Regions from separate parts of the Asticcacaulis sp. P2_C5 genome, predicted to be linked through region 2. Evidence: riboswitches for the same ligand, from Rfam matches in the RefSeq annotation. Region 2 holds a riboswitch; the other holds the start of a gene.
The links. A riboswitch is a leader RNA that binds a small molecule or an ion and turns the genes downstream of it on or off. The one in region 2 is predicted to bind S-adenosylmethionine.
Positions count from the first base shown of each region.

Region 1 (3,400 bases), on a different contig from region 2:
CTGTTCCTGGGTCATACGGAACTCCGTCTCGCCCGTCCTGGCCAGGCCGGCCAGGATCAGCTTGGCGGTACGTTGCTGTATGGTATGAATCGCATTGCAGGCGGAGGTCTGGAAAAGCTGGGCCACCAGGCAATCCGAATAGCGTGCCAACCAGTGGTGCAGCGACGGTGAATCAAGCTTCGCCTGCTCAAGCGCGGAGGTTTTCAAACGCAGGAACAGACCTTCGACCCGGACCAGTGATGTGCTGTAGGACGGCACATGTCCGTTTGAAACAACGCCGCCGATGGCGCCCTCGCGTCCGACGAAACCGACGTCGACGGCCGTTCCCTGGGTACCTTCGATACAGAAGGCCGCCAGGGCGCCTCCGCAGGGAAACCATGTTTCGACCACGTCGTCACCGGCGTGGATGAGAGTCGTATGCGCTCTCATCTCAAGCGCCATCATATGCGGTTGCAGCCGCTGGCGATCCTCTTCCGCCAGAACCGACAGAAGCCCATTGCTCAGCATCTGCTCTTTCGTCGGAGAGGTCATCACGCGTTCCCAATAAGGTGGCCAAGACAATGGCAAGTGTGCACAAGTGCACAGACGCTGATCGCAATGAATGTTACCCGGATACACAAGGCAGTTCCCCGCGTGGCACCAGGCATCCGACTTATGTGCTGAAATCCATGTAAAGCCTCAATGTGCATGGGCACAGATACGCGATAACAACGCGCAATTTGAATGAAAAGGATGCGGCATGGCCGACGGGAAGAGTCGATCCGATGGCCTGCATATACTGATTGTCGACGACAATTTTGCCGCCGCCCAGACGACGGGTTGGGTCGTCGAAACCTCCGGCAACACCTATGACCTGGCCGGGCGCGCTGACGTCGCCATCGCCGCCGCCAAGCTAAGGGTACCCGATGTCGTACTGCTCGATATCGGATTGCCGGGGCTGGACGGGTTCGAGCTTTGCACCGAGATGAAGGCGATACCGGCCCTGCGCGGCACGGTGTTTATTGCCCATACGGGCTATGGCCAGCAGCAGCACAGGGACAGGGCGCTGGAGGTCGGCTGTTCCTATTTTCTGTTGAAACCGTTCGATCCGGCCAAACTGGAAGCTATCCTGGCCGATGTCGCACAACAAAAACGCGGCAAAGACATCCTTGGCGACGAAAAGCGCCCCGATCTCAGCAACAATGCCCCCGGGCCCGCCTGATCACGGCTTGCAGGTCGGGCACAGGCCCAGGCTTTTGTATTTGGCGAAGGTCTTCATCATATAGGCCCGCGCTTCGAGCAGGTTGGGGAAGGCACGCGACCAACCGACATCGCCCGCGGGTCCGGTCGGCTTGAGTTCCCCCTGCCCTTCGCGGCACAGCTTGCAGGTGCCTTTGTGCACGCGGGCGCGCTGGACCGATGCCATATGCGAGACGAAATAGCTCATACCGCTGGGATAGCACGACTACCCGCTTAATGAAAACCGTGACGCGCGATCAGGTGCTCGACCCTGGCCTCACAGACGCCCGGCAGCGCAGCCAACCGACCGGCGAGATGGCGTGCCGCTGACGGATCGAGATGCGTGACACGCAGCCGGTGAGTCATGCGCTCGCCGCAGCGCGACGTCCGTACCTGGCCCAGCCCTGCACCGGACGCACTCAGGCACGACATGACCATTGCGGTATCGCTTCCCGCCATCGCAGAGACATGTAAAATGTGGATCAATTCGCCCGACAGGTCGCGGACAAAATCATCTTCGGCCGGCACGTGCCGTACAAACGCGTTCATAGCTCAAGCCCAGGGCTCAGAGGTCGCGAAAAGGGAAATCCGTCGTCCCACTTCGTTGCCGACAATCGGCCGCATCACCTTTTGCAAGGATGCCACCTTGCCTGGGAAGGCAGGTTGGCGTCGGGTCGGGCCCAACTCTGGATGCAGGCGCGTATTAGCTTATCTCGCGACAGGATTCAATGGGTCAAGAACGAGCCGTTCCCGCCCTGGGCGCTGTGCGCGCGGCTGGTCATGCCCCACGTAGCAACTCCGCCTCAAGGGCTGCCACCGTGTCGAACAAATGGGTCGGACCGGCGGCCTTCAGGACAGATGTCTTGGCATAGCCCCAGCCCACGGCCGCCGCTGTTACGCCGGCTTTCTGCGCCGCGTGAATGTCGCGTTCCTCGTCGCCGACACAGAGCGCGTCCGCGGGCGACACGCCGGCGCGCTTCAGCATCGCCTTGAACCTGCCGGCCTTGCCGAACAGCGACACACCGCAGGCATAGTCGGAAACCAGGCTGGCCGATGTCCCCAGCACCGTTCGTATCGTCGCCTCGCTGTTCGAGCTGACGACAGCAATCCGCACGCCTGCGCCATGCAGCCGCCCAAGCAGCGGCTCGATCCCGTCGAACAGTAAAATCTTTTCCGCCACGCTGACGCTGCGTCGTCGCATATCCGCGGCGATGAACGGCAGACGCCAGTGCTGGACCCCGAGGCTTTTCATAACGCCACGCGTATCCAGCCCACGCAGATGGTCGATATCGTCGTCGTTCACCCGGCGGAAGCGATGCTTGGCCGCGATCTCATTGAGCACGCCAACCATCCAATCGCCGCTGTCAGCGAGCGTGCCGTCGAAATCGAAAATGACCAGCCGGTAGGGGGAACGCATCTCTATTTGGGCCCGAGACTGCGGCGATAACCGAGTATACCGAAGGCGAGGCAGATGAGCACGATCCAGCCGGTCCAGAATCCTGTGGTCGTCACATAGCCAAAGACGGCAAATTTCGTCAGCGCGCGGACTAGGTGCGCGACCACGGCGTTCAAAATGGCGCCCGTCGCAAAAAAAGTCCACATGCGCCGCGACCAGATGGCCAAAACGGCAAACAGAAACAGCGCCACGATGTCGATCGTGATAACGGCGACTCCGGGCCCATTGCCGGCGTGTGAAGTCAGAAAAAAGCTCAGTGTCCAGGCAACAGAAATAATGGCGGCCCCGTATCTCTCGACGGGACCGCCACGCAGAAAAGCCCACATGCAAACAATGACGGCGGCAATGTCTCCGCCCTTCGCCCACACTAACGCTATCAGTTCTTTATCCATAAATGCCTATGCCGCATTCTCCGAGGCCACGACAACATGAACATGACGACCCGATGGCGGTGTTACCAGCTTGTCGTCTTCGGTGCCAAAAGCCACCGTCCGGCAGCCCATTTGGGTTTTCACCGCGTCCAGGTCCTTGTGAACCGTCACAATCGCGCTCCTCGCCTCCGACAGAGAAGCATACGATTTAGCGATGCCGTCAATCACATTCTGCCCGACGACCGCCGACAGGTTTCCGTCCATACGCATGCGCACCAGGCTGCTCGACAGGGTGGCCAGTTCGATAAGCGCGGTGTCAAAGGCTCTTTCGGTCGCAAACAGTTGCTGTGCGCCT
Region 1 is NZ_JBFUDU010000013.1:27,546-30,945, reverse strand. Features, by position in the region: gene AC1DXO_RS20695 (Crp/Fnr family transcriptional regulator) at 1-531, opposite strand, end outside; gene AC1DXO_RS20690 (response regulator) at 740-1,201, shown strand; gene AC1DXO_RS20685 (hypothetical protein) at 1,202-1,426, opposite strand; gene AC1DXO_RS20680 (hypothetical protein) at 1,453-1,767, opposite strand; SAM-I-IV-variant riboswitch at 1,809-1,917, opposite strand; gene AC1DXO_RS20675 (HAD hydrolase-like protein) at 1,997-2,635, opposite strand; gene AC1DXO_RS20670 (hypothetical protein) at 2,638-3,066, opposite strand; gene AC1DXO_RS20665 (hypothetical protein) at 3,073-3,400, opposite strand, start outside.
Region 1: another riboswitch for S-adenosylmethionine. It lies ahead of AC1DXO_RS20680 (hypothetical protein); the one in region 2 lies ahead of metX (homoserine O-succinyltransferase MetX).

Region 2 (3,400 bases):
TGGCCCACAACCTACTATCCGCTGCATCAGTATGGCTTGAAGCAGGTGTTTGTCGATATCGACCTGCACACCCTGAACTACGACCTCAAGGCGCTTGAGGCGGCGGTCAGCGACAGGACGCGGGCGATCATGGTCGTCAACCTGCTGGGCAACCCCAATGATTTTACGGAAATCGAGCGCATTATCGCCGGTCGTGACATCATTGTGGTTGAAGACAATTGTGAATCGCTGGGCTCTGAATTCAACGGCAGGAAGGGCGGTTCTTTCGGCGTTGTCGGTTCGTTTTCAAGCTTCTTCTCCCATCATATCTCGACGATGGAGGGCGGCCTGGTTACGACCAACGACGAAGAGCTCTATCATATCATGCTGTCGCTTCGCGCTCATGGCTGGACGCGCAACCTGCCCAAGGTCAATCGCCTGACCGGCACCAAATCCGACGATCCGTTCGAAGAGGCGTTCAAGTTTGTCCTGCCCGGCTACAATTTCCGGCCGCTCGAAATGTCGGGCGCGATCGGCATCGAACAGGTCAAGAAACTGCCGTCCCTGATTACGGAACGGCGCAAAAACGCTGAATATTTGAAGCAGTATGTCGGCGATCACCCCGACTTCGCCATTCAGCGTGAAATCGGCGCCAGCAGCTGGTTCGGTTTTGCCCTGGTTATTCGCCCGGGCTCGGCCCTGACGCGTAAAGAACTGGTGCAGCGCCTGACGGCCGGCGGGTTCGAATGCCGGCCGATCGTTGCGGGCAACTTCGCCAAGAACAAGGTCATGGACCTTATGGCGCATGAGATTCACGGCTCGCTGGACAATGCCGACCATATCGACACGCACGGCCTGTTTATCGGCAACCATCATTATCCAATCGAGGACGCATTGCAGGAACTTGCAGCTATCTGAAGCATGTCGTGCGTACAAGCGACGGCGCAGACGGAGTGGTAAGCATGAATTGGCAGGACGCGAGCCCATGAAAGTTGAGCCACCCTCACTTGAAAAATCAATTAAAACACGGTTCGCTGCCGTACTCAGAAGTGATGGATTTTCCGGTTCAGGAAGGACCTTTCGGCGGACTATCAATGGGATAATCTGCATTGTGCAATTCCAAGGCAGCCGCGCTGGGGGAAGTTTTGCGGTCAACCTCGGCCTGCAGCCTGTCGCTATCCTTGACGAGCAAGAAACAACGCCAGGCGCTAAAAAGCTAAGCGAGGCTGACTGTGAGTTCAGGCGCCGATTAGCTGCCAATGGCGGTGACCAATGGTGGTCCTACTCTAACCAGCTAAGTCTGGACGCGGCATTGGACGATGCCTTGCATGTCTACACCGCCGTGGGACGGCATGCATTTGCGTTGCAGACAGGCTCCGATGCTCCCCTTTACACGATCACGCCACAAGCGTTCGCCGAAGGTCGTCTCGATTTGTCCGGCTTCAAGACGACGAACGTCAGAATTGCACGCGCGCTTGCTCTGATGCGTTTGGCAGATGGCCGGACAGACGACGCAATAGCCTTCGCAAAACTGGCTCTCGAAGTGCTGGGACAAGCCTCAGGACTGAGGCGAGAACTCGAAGTGATCGCTAATGGTCCTTAGCAATGCGTCGATCGACCATAACGATGACGACCGCGGTGTTATCCCAAATCCAAAAGCTAGAACGAACGTCGCCCGGCGCGATGGCGGCCTCTTGACGCAACTGCGAAATTGAGCGATTAAATTGATCACTCATCGAGACCAGCCGAGGGAAAGGCCCGACGACGCTGGGGCAACCGCCACATGCCTGTGGAATGGTGCCAACTCCTACAGGGCTCATTTCCCTGACAGATGAGAGACGCGAACACCCGCCAATGGACGCGGGGAGTCGATCTCTCGACTGGTCACGATGACTATTCTTTTCCGTGACCGGACACACCATGAACGCGATCTCACTTGATCTTCCTGACCTTGTCGGCACCGATATTGTCGCCGTCATTCCCGCCGATTTCCGCCTGGAAAGCGGCCAGATGCTGGCGCAAAAAGATGTGGTGGCGCGCCTCTACGGTCCGCGTAATGCACCCGTCGTCGTGGCCGCCGGTGGCATTTCGGCCGGCCGCGTCCTGTTTGCCAAGGAAGACGCCACCGACACGGCGCCCGGCTGGTGGGAAGGCGTCGCAGGCCCCGGCGAAGCGCTCGACCTCAATATCTGGCGCGTGCTCAGCATCGAGTTTGCGCCCCAGCTGCCGGCCAGTCAGATCTATACCATCACCACCCACGACCAGGCGCGCCTGGTGAAGCTGCTGCTCGACCAGATTCAGGTCGATCGCATCTATTCCTTTATCGGTGCCTCCTACGGCGCCATGATCGGCCTGGCGTTTGCCGAGCTCTATCCCGATGCTGTTGAGCGTCTCTGTATTATCTCGGCCGCCCATCGCGCCCATCCGATGGCAACGGCGTTCCGCGGCTTGCAACGCCGTCTGCTGATGTTCGGCAAGGAGACCGGCCGTGACGCCGAAGGCATTTCGCTGGCCCGCCAGCTGGCCATGACGACCTATCGCTCTGACGCCGAATTTGCCGAGCGTTTCGACGGCCCGGCACCGGATCTGGCCGGCGAGAACTATACGGTCTGCGGTTATCTGCGGGCGCGCGGCGACGCCTATGCCGCCACCGACGTCAACCGCTGGATCGCCATGTCGGACAGCCTGGATCGCCACCGGGTCGATCCGGCAAAGATCAAGGCGCGCGTCTATCTCGCCGCAGTACCGACCGATCGCCTGGTCCCGTTCGCCGACATGCAGTTGCTGCACGAGGGCCTGCGGGACAGCGTGCTAATCGAATTCCCCTCGCTCTACGGCCACGACGCCTTCCTCAAAGAGATCAAGCTGGTGTCGGAAATCGTCAAGACATCCCTGACGCAGTGAGGTTTTTATTGGAACCGCGAATGAACGCGAATAAACGCGAATATTCGAACCTGTCCTGAAAAGACAGCGAAAGCCCGAGCCATCATCTGAGCGCCTTCAGCGCTCACTTCATTCGCGTTTATTCGCGTTCATTCGCGGTTCCCAACCTTCCAACCGCCTGTCCCCTATTCGAGACCATGAAAGACTTCCTCAAAGACGCCAGCCTGGCCACCAAGGTCATCAATATCGGCATCGACAGCGACCCGGCGCACGGCTCGGTCATGCCGCCGATCTATCTCAGCACCAACTACTCGTTCGAAGGCTTCGGCAAGAAGCGTACCTATGACTATGCGCGCTCCGGCAACCCAACGCGCGAGATTATCGCCGAGGTGATCGCCGAACTGGAAGGCGGCGTTGGCGCGGTGATGACCGCCTCTGGCCTGGCGGCGCTCGACCTGCTGTGGCAGGACCTGCCCGGCAATCGCCGCGTTGTGGTGCCTCACGACTGCTACGGCGGCACTCAGCGCCTGCTCAATGC
Region 2 is NZ_JBFUDU010000024.1:7,505-10,904, reverse strand. Features, by position in the region: gene AC1DXO_RS25605 (DegT/DnrJ/EryC1/StrS family aminotransferase) at 1-897, shown strand, start outside; gene AC1DXO_RS25600 (DUF4304 domain-containing protein) at 965-1,582, shown strand; SAM riboswitch class I at 1,709-1,817, shown strand; gene metX (homoserine O-succinyltransferase MetX) at 1,900-2,883, shown strand; gene metB (cystathionine gamma-synthase) at 3,060-3,400, shown strand, end outside.